2 regions of the Streptomyces sp. NBC_01803 genome follow, and region 1 is predicted to be linked to the other one. Evidence: riboswitches for the same ligand, from Rfam matches in the RefSeq annotation. Region 1 holds a riboswitch; the other holds the start of a gene.
The links. Region 1 has a riboswitch for cobalamin ahead of OIE51_RS09255 (CbtB domain-containing protein). Riboswitches for the same ligand answer to the same signal wherever they lie in the genome.
Positions count from the first base shown of each region.

Region 1 (7,976 bases):
GGTGCCCACCCACTCACCGTCGACAGCGGGCACGACGACTTCCTCGCCCTCGCCCCCGCCCTCGCCGTCTTCGGTGCCGGGCGTCCGCGTCGGCGCGGGCGTCGGCGCGGCCAGATCCTGCCGCCCGTCCCGTCCCGTACCCATCGCGACGACCAGCCCCAGCAGGACGACCGTCAACCCCACGAGCAGGGCGAAGGCTCGCCGCGCGCTTACCACTCCCACCGTCACATGATCCCACGATGGGATGAGCGCGGCTCACCCGGTCGGCCCAGGCCGCACAAGACTCCGGTCAACGGGACAATGACCAGTGTGATGGATCGAATCGCCTTGACGGAGGCCGACGCCGCGAAGATGCGCGGGCTGTGGCGGATGAAGACCGTGGCCACCGCCCTGCTGATCGTCGTCGCGATCGTCTACGCCCTCGCGACCTGGGCCGAGCATCGTGGCGCCGGAGCGTGGGCGGCGTACGTGGCCGCCGGCGCGGAGGCCGGCATGGTCGGCGCGCTCGCCGACTGGTTCGCCGTGACCGCCCTCTTCCGCCACCCCCTCGGCCTGCCCATTCCGCACACGGCGATCATCCCGACCAAGAAGGACCAGCTCGGCCAGTCGCTCGGCGACTTCGTCGGCGACAACTTCCTGGCCGAACAGGTCGTCCGCGACAAGCTCGCCTCCATCGCCCTCGCCCGCCGCCTGGGCGACTGGCTCTCCGGCCCGGCGAACGCCGACCGCGTCACCGCCGAGCTGGCCACGGCCGTCCGCGGCGGCCTCACCGTGCTGCGCGACGCCGACGTCCAGGCCGTCATCGGTGAGGCCATCACCCGCCGCGCCGACGCCCAGGAGCTCTCCCCGGTGCTCGGCAGGCTCCTGGAACGGACCGTCGCGGACGACGGCCACCGCCGTTTCGTCGACCTCGTGTGCGCGCAGACCGCCGACTGGCTGACCAAGCACCGCGAAGCCGTCCTGTCCGCCGTCCAGGGCGGCGCCCCCGGCTGGACCCCGCGCTTCGTGGACCGCAAGGTGGGCGACCGCGTCCATCGCGAACTGCTGCGCTTTGTCACCGAGGCGCGCGACTCCCCCCACCACCCCGCGCGCGGCGCCCTCGACCGATTCCTGACGGACTTCGCCCGTCAGCTCCAGCACGACCCGGCCACCCGCGCCAAGGTGGAACGCCTGAAGGCCGACTTCCTGGCACGCCCCGAGGTCCAGGAGCTGATCGCCTCCGCCTGGGCCAACCTCCGCGCGATGGTCCTCACGGCCGCCGAGGACGAGCACAGCGCGCTTCGCCGCCGCGCCCGCGACGCGGTCCTCACCCTGGGCCACCGCCTCGCCTCGGACGAACGCCTGCGCGCCAAGCTGGACGGCTGGGTGACCGACGCCACGATCCACGTCGTCTCCGGCTACCGCACCGAGATCACGTCCCTGATCACGGACACGGTCGCTTCCTGGGACGCCCGCACCACGTCCCGCAAGATCGAACTCCACATCGGCCGCGACCTGCAGTTCATCCGCCTGAACGGCACGGTCATCGGCGCTTTGGTGGGGCTGACGATTCACGCCCTGACCCACGCCGTGGGCGGGTGACGCGCCGCCTTCCCCGCCCGTTGACCCGTCGGAGGCGACGGAGACGGCCAGCAGGAGACGGGGCACATGGCCCCGCGCCACACGGCGGCGCGGGGCGGGCTCGCGTGGTGCGGGACGTCCGCGTATACGGCGTCTCCATGGGGCACTTCACCGGTAAGGCCCCAACCGGGGGCGGCCGGCGGCGAATCGGCGTCCGGCGGACGACATGCTCCGGGCCGGGCCGCCCGGAGCCCCGCGCGTGCGGCGGGCTCTGCCGCGCCGGGCGCTCCGGGGGACTCCGGAAATCCCCAGAAGACTCCGGAAATCCCCAGAAGACTCCGGAAGACTCCGGAAGACTCCAGAAGAAGGGTGTCCCGCACCTGGGCGCGGGGTGCGGAACGGCGACCGGTGGCACGGCGCGCGGCTCGTGCCGGAGATCGATCACCTGGGCCGCGGCCGGTCCGACCACCGCCTCGGCGAACCTCCGGTATCTGTGCCCGTCCCGCCACCGCCGGCCGCCGACTTTCGCACGTCGTGGCCGGTGAGACGCGGGACACCCGGGGCGGTGGGCACTTTCCCGGCCGGTACAGTTGGGTGAGCGGGCCCGTACCCCAGCTGGCCAGAGGGCGCCGGTTTAGGTCCGGTGTGTCGTGGGTTCGAGTCCCACCGGGCCCACCGCGGACCCTGCCCTCCGGCGGGGCTCTTCACGGTGACGCCGGGCCGGCGGCGATACCGTGTCCTTCGTACGTTGCTCGTACGTGACCCGTTGTTCCGATTCCTCCAGGAGGATCGACCATGGCAACCACCCGCATCGCCACGACGAACTGGGAAGGCTCCCTCATGGAGGGCGCCGGGACCGTGTCCCTGGATTCCTCGGGGGTCGGGAAGTTCGACGTCACCTGGCCGTCCCGGGCCGAGGAGCCCCATGGGCGGACCAGTCCCGAGGAGCTCATCGCCGCCGCGCACTCCTCGTGCTTCTCGATGGCCCTCTCGCACGGGCTCGCCGGCGCCGGGACGCCGCCGGAGTCGGTGCAGACGCAGGCGAGCGTCACGTTCCAGCCGGGGCAGGGCATCACCGGCATCGTGCTGAGCGTCAAGGCGCGGGTGCCCGGGATCTCGGCGGCGGACTTCCAGACCGCCGCCGAGGCCGCCAAGGCCAACTGCCCGGTCAGCAAGGCGCTGACGGGTGCCCCGATCTCGCTTGAGGCCGAACTGCTCGACTAGGACCGGACGCTGACAGTCTCCGCCGGGGCGGGGGCCGTCGGCCGGGCCGTTTCCGCCTGGCGGCTCAACAGCCAGAAGGCGACGGCCAGTCCGGCCCAGAGCATGCCGTGCCCGGCCAGGGACAGCAGGCGGAAGTCCCACAGCAGTTCGGCGGGGACGTCCACCGGGTCGGGGTTGCCGGGCAGCAGGAAGAGCGCGGCCAGGGTGGCCACGAGCGTTCCCGCGACGGCCAGGTGACGGACCGGCTGGAGCTGGTCCGTCAGCCTGCGGTACAGGTGCCAGGCCAGTGCCGTGCCGAGCACGCCGATCACCAGGGCGGCCAGCCAGGCGAGTTGGCGTTCCTCGACGGTGTCGCTGTCGCCGACGCCGGGGGGCCGGGCCGGGTAGCGCAGGCCGGGCAGCAGCGACAGGGCCACGAAGCCCGCCGCGGCCAGGGCGACCGCGCGCGGCCAGTCGGCCGCCGGGTCCGGGACCCGGTACAGCACCGCGTAGACGATGCCGAAGAAGACGCCGATGGCCAGGCCCATGACGATCGCGGTCACCACCAGCCCGATGTGCTGGGTGCCGCGGCCGAAGACTTCCTCGGCGGCGTGCGCGTGCCCGGTCTCACCGTGTTCCGCGCCGTGTTCCTCTTCGAGGCGGATGGCGCGGTCCAGCAGGGGACCGGCCAACAGGAGGGAGAACAGGCCCGAGAGCAGGCCGCCGAAGCCGCCCGCGGCGATGCCGCGGGTGAGCGGGGGGAGCATGTCCGGTGATCCCTCTCAGTGGCAGGGAGCGCCGAACAGGTGCCGGCCGTCGTGCGAGAACTCGTGGAGGTAGTTCTCCGTGGCGGCGATGGCCTGGCCGTTGTCGAAGAAGACGGCCCAGAGAGCGAGCAGAGCGATGACAGCGGCGAACGCGGCGACGGCCCAGTCCCGGGTCCGGCGCGTCGCGTCGGCGGCGGGGGCCGCGGTCGTTCCTACGGTGTGCTGAGACATCCGAAGTCCTCCTCCTGGGGTTTCCACGCCCCATGTTCGGAGAGAGCGACGGATCAGTTCCTGACTCCGCGCCGGCTGTCGGCCGGCGGCGTCACAGTGGCGGGACCGTCCCGGATTCGCACCGGGTTCCTGCATACCGTCGCCTCAAGTATGAAAATATGAAGTGCCTTGAGCGTGGCAGGCTTGGCATACCCCTGTCAACGGACCCGACCGTAGTTCATGCCGTCCCGCGATCTGGCCAGCCAGCCCTCGTCCACCAGGTACCGGCGGAGCGCCGCGCAGTCGTCGTGGACCGTGAGCAACGCCTCGTTGACCTCGCGTTCGCTGTAGACACGGCCGCGCTCGAAAAGCGTCTCGGCGAGGTGGGCGAGCAACTGCTCGCGGCGCGCGACCCGTCGGGGGATCGCGATCAGCCGTCCGCGCGCGAAGAGATGACTGACGCCCCGGGCATCCCGGGCACCGTCCCCATCGGTCACGGTCCTCGCTCCTCTCATGCCGGTCATGCCGGTCATGCCGGTCATGCCGGTCACTCCGGTTCCGGATGCGCTTCCGGACGGCCCCAGGCTGCCACGACCGCCCGGCCCCCGCATGCGGATTGTCCGGGCTGCCTACACTGCTGGCATGCCCAACCGTCAGGTCCCCACGGCGACATGGATCTCCTTGCTCACCGCGGGGGCGCTGGTGATCGTCACGGCGCTGGCCGTGCAGGCGCGTGACGACGCCCCGGCGAGCGCGGCACCCGGCACGAGTGAGCCCTCCGCGTCACCGACGGCGGACGGGACGGCTTCCGCCGATCCGTCGCCCGAGGCGCCGGCGGTGCCGGAGGACTCGGGCGACGGGCGGCGCGTCGTCTACTCGCTGGGTCAGGAACAGGTCTGGCTGGTGGGCGACGACAACACGGCCACGCGCACCTTCACGGTCTGGCCCGGGACGGTGACCCCGGAGGTCGGGACGTACACGGTCTCGTACCGCCGCCCGGAGAGCACCGGCAGCGACGGGGCGCCGATCGAGAACATCGTCTACTTCACGGTCGTGGGCGGGATATCCATCGGGTTCTCCAACGCGGTGGACGGCGCGTCCCCGAGCCCGGGACCGGGAGTCGAGACCGGCGGCATCCGGTCGCGTGCCGAGGACGGCGACGCCGTATGGGAGTTCACGGAGGTCGGCACCACCGTGCGGGTGGTCGGGTAGCTCACGGACGGGGTGCGGCGTCCGGCATCCGCCGCACGGCGCCGCGCTTCTCGTCGAGTCACGCGGTGATCGACTCCGACTCGTCGGCGTGCTCGTCGAGTTCGTTCTCCATCCGGGTGGCCCCGGCGGCGGACCAGGCGTCCACCACACCGGCCGTTGCCTCGCGCTCGCCGTCCCGCCGGGTCACCTCCGTTCTCCTCGGCGGTGGCGGAGCCGGAGGCCCCGTCCCACCGGGGATCGCCCAGCGCGTCCAGCGGCGTCGCGTACCGGTGTCCCTCGCCCGCCATGCACCGGGACCGGCTCCCGGACCGGGCGCACCGGCCGGTCGCGCCACGCCGCCGGGGACGCCGGACGGTCCCGGCACCCGGTGTAGGAGACTGCTCACAGGCCGATCTGTCGGAGGAAGGTGCTCGATGAGCGTGGTGAAGATCAACGTGCTGTCCGTTCCCGAGGAGCAGCGGGAGGTTCTGGAGAAGCGGTTCGCCGGGCGGGCCGGGATCGTCGAGGCGCAGGACGGGTTCGAGTGGTTCGAGTTGCTGCGGCCCGTCGAGGGGACCGACACGTATCTCGTGTACACCCGCTGGCGCAGCGAGGAGGACTTCCAGAACTGGCTGAGCGGGCCCATGCGGCAGGCTCATCAGGGTGGCGGCGAGCGGCCGGCGGCGGCGGGTTCGACGCTCTGGTCCTTCGAGGTGATCCAGCAGGCGGGGCCCAGGGAGGGCTGAGTCACAGGGCCAGCGACAACAGGGTGGGCGCGGCCTGCCGGTTGAGCGCCTCGGCCGCCAGCCGCAGACGGTGGGCCTGATCGATCGGCAGGGACAGGGCCAGACAGCCGGCCGTCGAGCCCGCCGTCAGCGGGACCGCCGCGCACAGCGTGCCGACCGCGTACTCCTGGAGGTCGAGCACCGGCATCGTGGCCGGCCGGCGGTCCAGCGCGCTGAGCAGGATCCGCTGGTCGGTGATGGTCCGCGAGGTGAGGCGGGCGGCGGGGTGGCGGGCGAGGTGGTCCTGGCGGCCGTCGTGGTCGAGCTGGCTGAGCAGGCACTTGCCGATCGCGGTGGCGTGGGCGGCGGCGCGGAAGTCCACCCACTCGTTGACCCTCGGCGTCTGCGGGGCGTCCGAGGTGAGGGTCACCTCCAGCTCGCCGTCGGCGTAACGGGCCAGGTAGACGGCCGCGTTGAGCGATTCGCGCAGCGCGTCCAGCGCCTGCTGGAGCTTCTCCTGCCGCAGCCGCCGCCGGTCGGCGGCGGAGCCGAGCAGGACGAGGGCGCGCCCGGCGGCGTAGCCGCCGTCGGCGAGCCTGCGGACGTAGCCCTCGCGGCGCAACGTCCCTAGCAAATGGGCGAGTTGACTTGCTGGGAGGGCGGCGGCGCGCCCCAGCTCGTCGTCGCGCAGGCCGTCCGGGTGTCCGGCGATGATCTCCAGCACCCGCAGGGCGTGGCGCACGGAGCGGAACGGGGCGGTCCGACCGGACGTGGTCCCCACTGCGTCCTCCTGGCTGCGTCCTCGCGGAGAGCGGATGGCGACCAGCCTAGCGATGAACGGAGTCGGTGGGCGGCAGAGCTCACAGGACGGTGCTGAGGAACTCCCTGGTGCGGTCGTGTTCCGGGGCGCTGAAGATCTTGTCCGGGCTGCCGGATTCGACGATCCGGCCCTGGTCGAACATCAGGACCGCGTCGGAGATGTCCCGGGCGAACGACATCTCGTGGGTGACGACGAGCATGGTGATGTCCGTGGTGCGGGCGATGTCGCGCAGCACGTCCAGCACGCCCGCGACCAACTCGGGGTCGAGCGCCGAGGTCACCTCGTCCAGCAGCAGCACTTGCGGGCGCATGGCCAGTGCCCGGGCGATGGCGACCCGTTGCTGCTGGCCGCCGGACAGCTGGCTGGGGTATTTGTCGAGTTGGTCGGTCAGGCCGACCAACTCGATGAGGTCGCGGGCGCGTTCCGCGGCCTCCTCGCGGGACAGGCCGAGGACGTGGACGGGCGCCTCGGTGACGTTCCGCAGCACCTTCATGTTGGGGAAGAGGTTGAACTGCTGGAAGACCATGCCGATCTTCTTGCGGACCTCGCGGACGTGCCGGTCGCCGGCCCTGATCAGCTTGCCGTTGCGCTGCTCGTGGGTGAGGCAGTCGCCGTCCACGCTGATCGTGCCCTCGTCCGGCCGCACCAGGGCCATCAGCAGCCGCAGGATGGTGGTCTTGCCGGAGCCGGAGGGGCCGATGAGAGTGACGTGCTTCCCCCGGGCCACGGAGAAGTCGAGGCGGTCGAGGACGGTCGTGTCGCCGAAGCGCTGGGTGACCTGGTCGAATCGGATCAGTTCGTCGGGGGTTTCAACGGGTGACGGCAAGACGACGCTCCAGGGCTCGGACCAGCAGAGAGGCCGGGTAGGCGATGGCGAGGAAGGCGACACCCACGATGGTGTACGCCTCGGTGGTGAACGTCGCGTCGCTGAAGCCCCTGGCCTCCCCGAACATGTCGAGTGCCCCGACGACCGCGATCATCGGTGAGTCCTTCAGCATGGCGATGACGTAGTTCCCCAGGGCCGGGACCACCCTGCGGACGGCCTGCGGCAGGATCACCGCGCGCCAGGTGCGGCGGCGCGGCAGGCTGAGCGCGGTGGCCGCCTCCCACTGGCCGGCCGGGACGCCGTCGATCCCGGCGCGGTAGACCTCGGCGATGTACGTCGAGTAGTGCAGGCCGAGGCCGACGATGCCGGTGGTGAGCGCGGACATCGACGGGCCCCACTCGGGCACCACGTAGTAGAGGAAGAAGAGCTGCACCAGCAGCGGCGTGTCGCGGATGAACTCGGTGACCGCGTTCACCGGCCAGCGCACGAGCGCGAGGCGGGAGCGCTGCGCGAGGGCCCACACCAGGCCGAGCGCGAAGGCGATCAGGCTGCCGAGCGCCAGCGCCTGGAGGGTGACCAGCACCCCGTCCCAGAAGCGCGGCAGGAAGGCGTCGACGACGTCCCAGTCCCAACTCACGCGGCACCGCCGCCCACCGTGCCGGACGCCATGCCGG
Region 1 covers NZ_CP109073.1:2,152,422-2,160,397, reverse strand. Annotated here, with positions in the region: gene OIE51_RS09280 (GDSL-type esterase/lipase family protein) at 1-144, opposite strand, end outside; gene OIE51_RS09275 (DUF445 domain-containing protein) at 229-1,581, shown strand; tRNA gene OIE51_RS09270 (tRNA-Leu) at 2,161-2,235, shown strand; gene OIE51_RS09265 (OsmC family protein) at 2,356-2,784, shown strand; gene OIE51_RS09260 (CbtA family protein) at 2,781-3,530, opposite strand; gene OIE51_RS09255 (CbtB domain-containing protein) at 3,546-3,761, opposite strand; cobalamin riboswitch at 3,795-3,917, opposite strand; gene OIE51_RS09250 (DUF2087 domain-containing protein) at 3,959-4,237, opposite strand; gene OIE51_RS09245 (L,D-transpeptidase) at 4,383-4,952, shown strand; gene OIE51_RS09240 (hypothetical protein) at 5,011-5,139, opposite strand; gene OIE51_RS09235 (antibiotic biosynthesis monooxygenase family protein) at 5,366-5,677, shown strand; gene OIE51_RS09230 (IclR family transcriptional regulator) at 5,679-6,437, opposite strand; gene ehuA (ectoine/hydroxyectoine ABC transporter ATP-binding protein EhuA) at 6,517-7,302, opposite strand; gene ehuD (ectoine/hydroxyectoine ABC transporter permease subunit EhuD) at 7,286-7,939, opposite strand; gene ehuC (ectoine/hydroxyectoine ABC transporter permease subunit EhuC) at 7,936-7,976, opposite strand, start outside.

Region 2 (7,976 bases), 2.9 Mb from region 1:
GCCGAGCGCGTGACCGGTGGGCCTGGCCAGGGTCTTGCCGGTGGCGAACCGCACGTGGACGGGCAGCAGGCCGAGTCCGTCGACGCGGCCCTCCCGGGACTCGACGTCGTCCTCGATGGATTCGCCGAGGAGTTGGAAGCCGCCGCAGATGCCCAGCACCGGCCGCCGCTCGGCGGCGCGCCGCGACAGGGCGTCGGCCAGGCCGCGTTCACGCAGCCAGGCCAGCGCCCGCACGGTGCCCCGGGTGCCGGGGATCACCACCAGGTCGGCGTCGGCCAGCTCCTCGGGCCGGTCGGTGAAGCGGACGGCGACCCCTGGTTCGGCGGCCAGTGCGTCCACGTCCGTGAAGTTGGACATCAGCGGGATGGCGACGACGGTGACCCGCAGCACGTCCCGGCCGTGCGGCGGGGCGGCGCTCGCCTCGCGGACGGTGCCGCGCAGGGACATCCGCAGGCCGTCCTCCTCGTCGATGCCCAGGCCGTGCCGGTGCGGGAGGACCCCGAGCACAGGCCGCCCGGTCAGCCCGCGCAGCATGTCCAGGCCCGGGGTCAACAGGCTCTGATCGCCACGGAACTTGTTGACGACATAGCCCGCGACCAGCGCTTGGTCCGCGGCGGCCAGCAGGGCGGTGGTGCCGAAGAAGGAGGCGAAGACGCCGCCCCGGTCGATGTCCCCGACGATGACGACGGGCAGCCCGGCGGCGCGGGCCAGGCCCATGTTGACGATGTCGCCGCGCCGCAGGTTGATCTCGGCGGGACTGCCCGCGCCCTCGCAGATCACGGCGTCGTACTCGGCGCGCAGCCGGTCCAGGCAGTCGGTGACGGTCGGCAGCAGCCGGGTCTGGCGCTCGGTGTGGTAGCCGCGTGCCGTGACCTCCCCGACGGGCCGCCCCAGCAGGACGACCTGACTCCCGCGATCGCTGCCGGGCTTGAGCAGCACGGGATTCATCAGCGCGCTCGGCTCGACCCGGGCGGCGGCGGCCTGCATGGCCTGCGCCCGTCCGATCTCGGCGCCGTCGCGGGTGACGAAGGAGTTGAGCGACATGTTCTGCGCCTTGAACGGCGCCACCCGCACTCCCTTCCGCGCGAGCCACCGGCAGATCCCGGCGGTGACGACACTCTTCCCCGCGTCGGACGTGGTCCCGGCGACGAGCAACGCCCCCCCGCGCCGTACCGGACCGCGCCGCACTGGACCGTGCCGCGGGGACGGCAGGGCGGGAGGGAGCGGGGCTTCGCCCGGGCCGGCGTCCGCCGGTCGGTTGACCGCGCCGCGTGGTGCGGGTTCGTGCGGGTCCGGGGCCGCGCCGGCGGCGTCGCCGCCCGGGTCGGGCGTCGGAGTGGGCTTCTCGGTCCCGTCCCGCTGGGGCGCGAGTGAGGGGTGCGGGAGCTCGTACGGGTCGTTCACCTTCGGGCCTCCCGTGCGTAGCTCGCCGCGCAGCAGGCGGCCAGGGTCAGGGTGCCGATGCGGCGTGAGAGGCGGATCGCGCGGTCGATGTCGGCGAAATCCACTGGGCGACCAGCGGCGTTGAGCACCGGACGGTGCTCCACCCGTCCGCCGTAGGAGAGCGTGCCGCCGAGGCGGACGCCCAGCGCGCCCGCGAACGCGGCTTCCACCGGGCCCGCGTTGGGGCTCGGGTGGCGGTGCGCGTCGGCCCGCCACACGCGGGCGGCGGCGCGCGGCCGGGGGCCGGCCACGGTGGCCAGGACGGCGGTGAGCCGGGCGCCCGGCCAGCCCGCCAGGTCGTCCAGCCGGGCCGAGGCCCAGCCGAACCGGCGGTAGCGCGGCGAGAGATGGCCGACCATCGCGTCCAGCGTGTTGACCGCGCGGAACGCGGCGAGCCCCGGCACTCCGGCGATCGCGCCCCAGACGAGCGCGCCGACGACCGCGTCCGAGGTGTTCTCCGCGACCGACTCCACGACGGCCCGCGCCAGCGCCGGTTCGTCCAGCGACAACGGGTCGCGCCCGCAGAGCCGGGGCAGCAACTCCCGTGCCCGCGCGACGTCTCCGGCCGCCAGCGCGTCCCCGAGGCCGCGCGCCTCCCGCGCCAGGCTCGTGCCGCCGAGAACGGCCCAGGCGGCCATGGCCGTTACCGCGCCGCGCCCCGCGTGTCCCCGCGTGAGCCCGGCGAGTGCCGCCGCCCCCGCGGCCGTTCCGCCGACGCACAGCGCGGTGTGCAGCACACCGGCGGCCCGGTGGTCGCGCCACAGACGGCGTTCGAGGGCGGCGGCGGCACGGCCGAAGGCGGCCACCGGATGACCCCGGCGCGGGTCGCCGGTGAGGAGATCGCCGAGGTAGCCGAGGGCCAGGCCGTACGCCGTCGCGTGCGATGCGCGCATGACGTCAGCCGGCCGTTGTGGTACCTCGTGCGGATGCGGCGCGGTGCGGATGTGGCGGGGGCAGGAAGGAGCCAGTCATGGCGGTATGTCCTCACTCAGGGTCCGCGCCCTGGTTCGACGTGACCGGCGGTGAGAGTCTCCTGGCTCCCGGATCGGCGCTTCCCCCGGCCTTCCAGCCCCTGACGGGACCGTGACGTTCGGTGGGGGAGCACTCCCCGGTGACAGTGGCGGGACCGCGCCGGATTCGCACCGGCTTCCTCTCCTGCCGCCGTTTGGCATCGTTGAGTCCACCATGGGCCGGAAGCGGCGTCAACTCCCTGTTGAAGCCGCTCCCGGCCCGTGGACTACGTCGCGACGATCCAGATGCCGTAGCCCACGGCCGCCGCGCACGCCGTGAAACACAGGTAACCGGCCGAGCGCACCGCCGACTTGGCGGACCCGGTGCGGATGCCCACCGAGAACAGGCCGACCACGGCCAGCGTCAGCAGCACCGAGACGACAATCACTTGGCCGAGAACGGCCCAGTCGATGTTCACAGCGACACCTCGGGAGCGGGAGTGGCGGCGGGAGCCGCGGTAGCGGCGGGCGCGGCGATGACGACGCGCACCGGACCGGGCACGGCCCCGACCGCGTCCCGCTCCTGGGCCGTGCCCGGGTCCATCCCCGTGCCCGGGTCCATCTCCCTGCCCGCGTCCACCTCCGTGTCCAGGACGTTGGAGTGGTCGACCGGCCGGCGGCGGGCCAGCGCCCAGCTCGCGACCCCGGCCGTGACGAGCAGCACCGCCACCGCGCCCACACCCCAGTCGCCCCGGTCCGCCAGCAGCGCCCCGGCGGCGCCGATCAGCCCGGCCGCCGGGAGGGTCAGGCCCCACGCCAGGACCATCCGCGAAGCGGTGGACCAGTGGACCACGCCGCCCTTGCGGCCCAGGCCGCAGCCCATCACCGCGCCCGAGCAGACCTGCGTGGTGGACAGCGCGAACCCCATGTGCGAGGAGGCGAGGATCGTGGTGGCCGCGCTGGTCTGGGCGGCGAAGCCCTGCGGCGGCCGGATGTCGGTGAGGCCCTTGCCCATGGTGCGGATGATGCGCCAGCCACCGAGGTAGGTGCCGAGCGCGATGGCGGCCCCGGCGGAGCCGATCACCCACAGCGGCGGGTCCGAGCCGGGGTCCAGCGTGCCGCCGGCGATCAGTGCCAGCGTCATGACGCCCATCGTCTTCTGCGCGTCGTTCGTGCCGTGCGCGAGGGAGACGAGCGCGGCGGAGGCGATCTGTCCCGTCCGGTATCCCTTGGCCGCGGTCTTCTCGTCGGCGCCGCGCGTGACGCGGTAGGTCAGCCGGGTGGCCAGCAGCGCCGCGAGCCCGGCGACCAGCGGGGCGGCCACGGCCGGTACCAGGACCTTGGTGACGACGGCGTCCCCGTTGACCGCGCCCGAGCCGACCGAGGCGAGCGTCGCGCCGATCAGGCCGCCGAAGAGGGCGTGCGACGAACTGGAGGGGAGGCCGGCCAGCCAGGTGAGCAGGTTCCATACGATGGCCCCGGCCAGCCCGGCGAAGATCACTTCGGGCTGGACGCCCGCCTCTTCGTCGATGATGCCGCCGGAGATCGTCCGCGCGACCTCGACCGAGAGGAAGGCGCCGAGGAGGTTCAGCGCCGCCGACATGGCCACGGCGGCCTTGGGCCGCATGGCACCGGTCGAGATCGTGGTGGCCATGGCGTTGGCCGTGTCGTGGAAGCCGTTGGTGAAATCGAACGCCAAAGCCGTGATGAGCACGATCGTGATCAACAGCGTTATGTGTTCCATGTACCCGGACAATCGCTCGGCGGGCGGGGGGACAAACGCCGTTAACGTAAGGTGAATAGGTGAACGAAAGATGAACTGGCGGCATCGGATCGTCCTGCGCCGAAACGTTCCGTCCACGTGGCGCGAGGCGTGGCGCGAGCTGATCGACCGGGCACGCCGGACGGTGACGGACGGCCTCGTCGTCGGCACCTCGGGAAACCTGTCGGTCCGCGTGGACGACACCGTCCTGGTCACCCCCACCGGCGTCCCCTACGAACGCCTCGGCCCGGCCGACCTCCTCGCCGTGGACCTGACCGGCCGCCCCCGCGCCGGCTCCCTCGCCCCGACCAGCGAGCTGCCGATGCATCTGGCGATCTACGGCGCCACGGACGCCACCGCCGTCGTCCACACCCACGCGGTGCACGCGACGGCCGTCTCCACCCTCGTGGACGAGCTGCCCGCCATCCACTACATGACCGCCGCCCTCGGCGGCCCGGTCCGCGTCGCGCCGTACGCCACCTACGGCAGCGAGGAGCTGGCCACCCACATGCTCGCCGCCCTGCGCGACCGCACCGGCTGCCTGCTGCGCAACCACGGCACGATCGTTCACGGCCGCAGCCTGCGCCAGGCGTACGACAACACGGCCCAGCTGGAGTGGATGTGCCGTCTGTGGCTCACCGCCACCGCCGTCCCGGGCCGCACCCCGACCCTGCTGCCGCCGGAAGAGCTGACGAAGGTCGCCACCAAGCTCCGCACCTACGGCCAGCGTTAGCGTCCCGAGCCGGAGATTCCCCGCCGGTCCGGGACGGGGGCGCGTCGGCGCCGCCCGTCGCGCGGCGAACCAACCGGAGAACCTCCGACCCCGAGCACCGGCCGGGTCTCTCGTCCGGATCTTCGCGGGGCCACGACGCTCCCCGGGGCGCGCCGCCGCGCCGCCGCGCCGCGCCCGTACGGCCACGGACGAGCCGTGGCCCGATCCCCGCAGATCGGGCCACGGCAGGCCCCGGCCGCCGCTCGCGGCCCGCTTCTCGCCGCCCGAATGGCGGTACTGGGCCATCGCGCCCATGCTGGAAGGCATGCGTCGGCACACGACGGCGGCCATGGCCGCCACCACCCTGCTGGGAGCCGGAGCGGCCGTCGCCACGGTCGCCGCCGGACGTTGGGCCGTGGGAGCCGCACTGGGGTCCTCGCGGCGACCCCGGCCCGCCGGGTTCGGCGGGGAACGGCTCGCCGTGCACGCCACCGGCCCCGGCCGCGTCACCCTCACCCGGTCCGTCGGGTCCCGGCGCCCGGGCACCTATGGCCTCACCGCCCGTGGTCGCCACGCGGTCGTCGGGCCCGTCCTCGACGACGTGTTCGGCGGCCCCGACACCGTCGTGCGGAAGCTGGAGCGCGTCGTCGGCGGTGATCTCGCCCCCGGCACCACCGTCGAGCTCACCCCCCAGATCCACACCGGCGATCCGCGCACCGCCCTCGGCATCCCGTTCACCGACGTGTCCGTCCCCGGCGAGAGCGGCCCGCTGCCCGCCTGGTTCGTGCCCGGCCCTCGCACCACCTGGGTCATCGCCCTGCACGGTCTCGGCGCCACCCGCGAACACCCCCTGAACCTCCTGCCGTTCCTGCGCGAGCAGCGTTTCCCGGTCCTCATCCCCGTCTACCGGGGCGACCCCGGCGCCCCCCGCTCCCGTGACCGCGTCAACCGCCTCGGCGCCGACGAGTGGCGCGACGCCGAGGCCGCCGTGCGGTACGCCGTCCGCTACGGCGCCGAGCGCGTCGTCCTCTACGGCTGGTCCGCCGGCGGCGCCATGGCCCTGCGCGCCGCCGTCCGGTCGCCGCTCCACGCCCAGGTCGCCGGCCTCGTCCTCGACTCGCCCGTCCTGGAGCCCGCCGCCACCTTCCGCTCCCTGGCCGCCGACCACGGCGTGCCCGCCCGGCTGCTGCCGTTCGCGCTCGGCGCGGCCAACGGCGGCTTCGGCCTCGACACGGACGAACGCCCTCCCGGCCACCCCACCGGCCACGGCGGCGCGCCGCTCCCCGTCATGATCTTCCACGGCCCCGACGACAGCGTCGCGCCCTGGCGCGCATCCCGGGAACTGGCCGCCGAGCACCCCGAGAGCGTCACGCTCCACACCGTCCCGAACGCCGGGCACGCCGCCATGTGGAACGCCGATCCGGCCGCCTACGAGGAGCGCCTGCGCCGCTTCCTCACGCCGCTCATGTGAGCCGCCGAAGCCGAGGTTTGGGCTTTCACTGCCCCAGCGGTGAAACTGCTCAGGTGACGTTCCGAACTCCGCGTGAGCCCCGGTTGCGACTTGTCCCACAAACGCCTCAACAGCGCGCCGCCGCGCACCGGGGTACGCCCCACGGTAGACGTACTCCCGCCCCGCCGCCGCGCGGCGTGGCCCCGCAGGACCAGCTCGCCCGCCAGGCCCGCGCGCTCCTGGCCGACGCCGTCCGCCTCGCCCACTGGGCGCAGCGCACCGGCCGCTCGCCGGAGGCCGCCGCCGAGGAGGCCGCGGCGGACCTGGGACTGACCCGGCACGCGGTGCGTGACCACTGGGGACGCGCCCGCCTCGCCGGGCTGATCGAGCAGGCGCCGGACGCCCCGGACAGCGGCGGCGTCCGCGCCGGCTGGCGACTGCGCGCCTGGCACCGCGACGACACGGCGGCCCTGCGCGGCTGGGTCGCGCTCTTCGACGCCTGGTCCCTGGCCCGGCCCGCGCCGCCGGACGCCGACCCGGGCACGGTGGCCGATGTCGTGGCCGCCGTGCCGCAGCTCCTGTCCGTCATGCGGCTCTCCGACGGCCCGGTGACGGCGGCCGGCTTGATCGACCTGCTGCTCCAGCGCATCACCGAGCTCCGCGCCGACCGCGACCCGGCCACCACCACCGAGGCCCCGGCCACCGAGGACCAAGCCACCACCGAGGCCCCGGCCACCGAGGACCAAGCCACCGACAGCGCCCAGGACAACGCCCCCCGGACGTCCGACCCCCGGGGCATAACGCCCCCGGCCGGCGCGGCCCGCCCCCAGGAGACCCCCGAGCTCGTCCGCCTCCTCGGCTGGGCCCTGGACGCCCTGGCCTCGGTCGGCGCCCTCACCCTCCACGCGCGCGGACGGCAGCCCGTCCGGGCCCGCCTCACCGAGCTGGGGAGCTGGGCCATGTGGACGAAGCTGGAGCACATCTGCATCGCCGCCCAGAGCCCGGCCGGCAACATCGAGCAGTCCGCCGTGGGCATGCTGCGCGGCTGCACGCACCTCACGCCGGGCCCGGCCCGTGCCGAGTACCGCGCCTGGCTCGCCGCCCGCCCCACCGGCCCGGCCGTCACCGAGCTGCTCGACGCCGCCCGTGGCGAGGACGCGCTGATCCGGGGCCTCGCCTTCGAGGCCCTGCGCGTGGTGGGCGCGCCCGCCCTGCCCGCCATAAGGGACGCCGCCGTCGAGCCCGTGCTGCGCCCCTACGCGCTGCTGTGGCTGGCCGACCACGAGGCGGGCGACCCGCGCGACGCAGCCGACGACCCGCTCGGCGTGCTCACCCGCACCGAGGCCACCTGGCTCTGGGTCGACACCGCCTCCGCCGCCCATGAACACGGCGCCGAACGCCTGCTGCTCGACCATCTCGACGCCGCCCCGCAGCCCTCGGTCACCGAGCTGATTGACGAGATCCGCGTCTGCGGCCACCCGCGCACCGTCCAGGTGCTGCTGGCCCTGGCCGCCGCCCACCCCGACCCGGCCCTCGCCAAACGGGTCCGCCGGGCCGCGTTCCAGGTGCATAACGGGGGAGCCTGATGCGGCGCGCCACCGCCCCGTGCCCGCCGGCGTCGCCGCGCGCGGAAAACGGTGCGGAAAACGGCGCGGAAAA
Region 2 covers NZ_CP109073.1:5,089,608-5,097,583, forward strand. Annotated here, with positions in the region: gene OIE51_RS23135 (cobyric acid synthase) at 1-1,188, opposite strand, end outside; gene OIE51_RS23140 (cobalamin biosynthesis protein) at 1,401-2,336, opposite strand; cobalamin riboswitch at 2,470-2,596, opposite strand; gene OIE51_RS23145 (hypothetical protein) at 2,681-2,872, opposite strand; gene OIE51_RS23150 (inorganic phosphate transporter) at 2,869-4,137, opposite strand; gene OIE51_RS23155 (class II aldolase/adducin family protein) at 4,208-4,888, shown strand; gene OIE51_RS23160 (alpha/beta hydrolase) at 5,193-6,338, shown strand; gene OIE51_RS23165 (hypothetical protein) at 6,515-7,903, shown strand.
Region 2: it holds a riboswitch for cobalamin, as region 1 does, so the genes downstream of both, OIE51_RS23140 (cobalamin biosynthesis protein) here and OIE51_RS09255 (CbtB domain-containing protein) in region 1, are expected to answer to the same signal.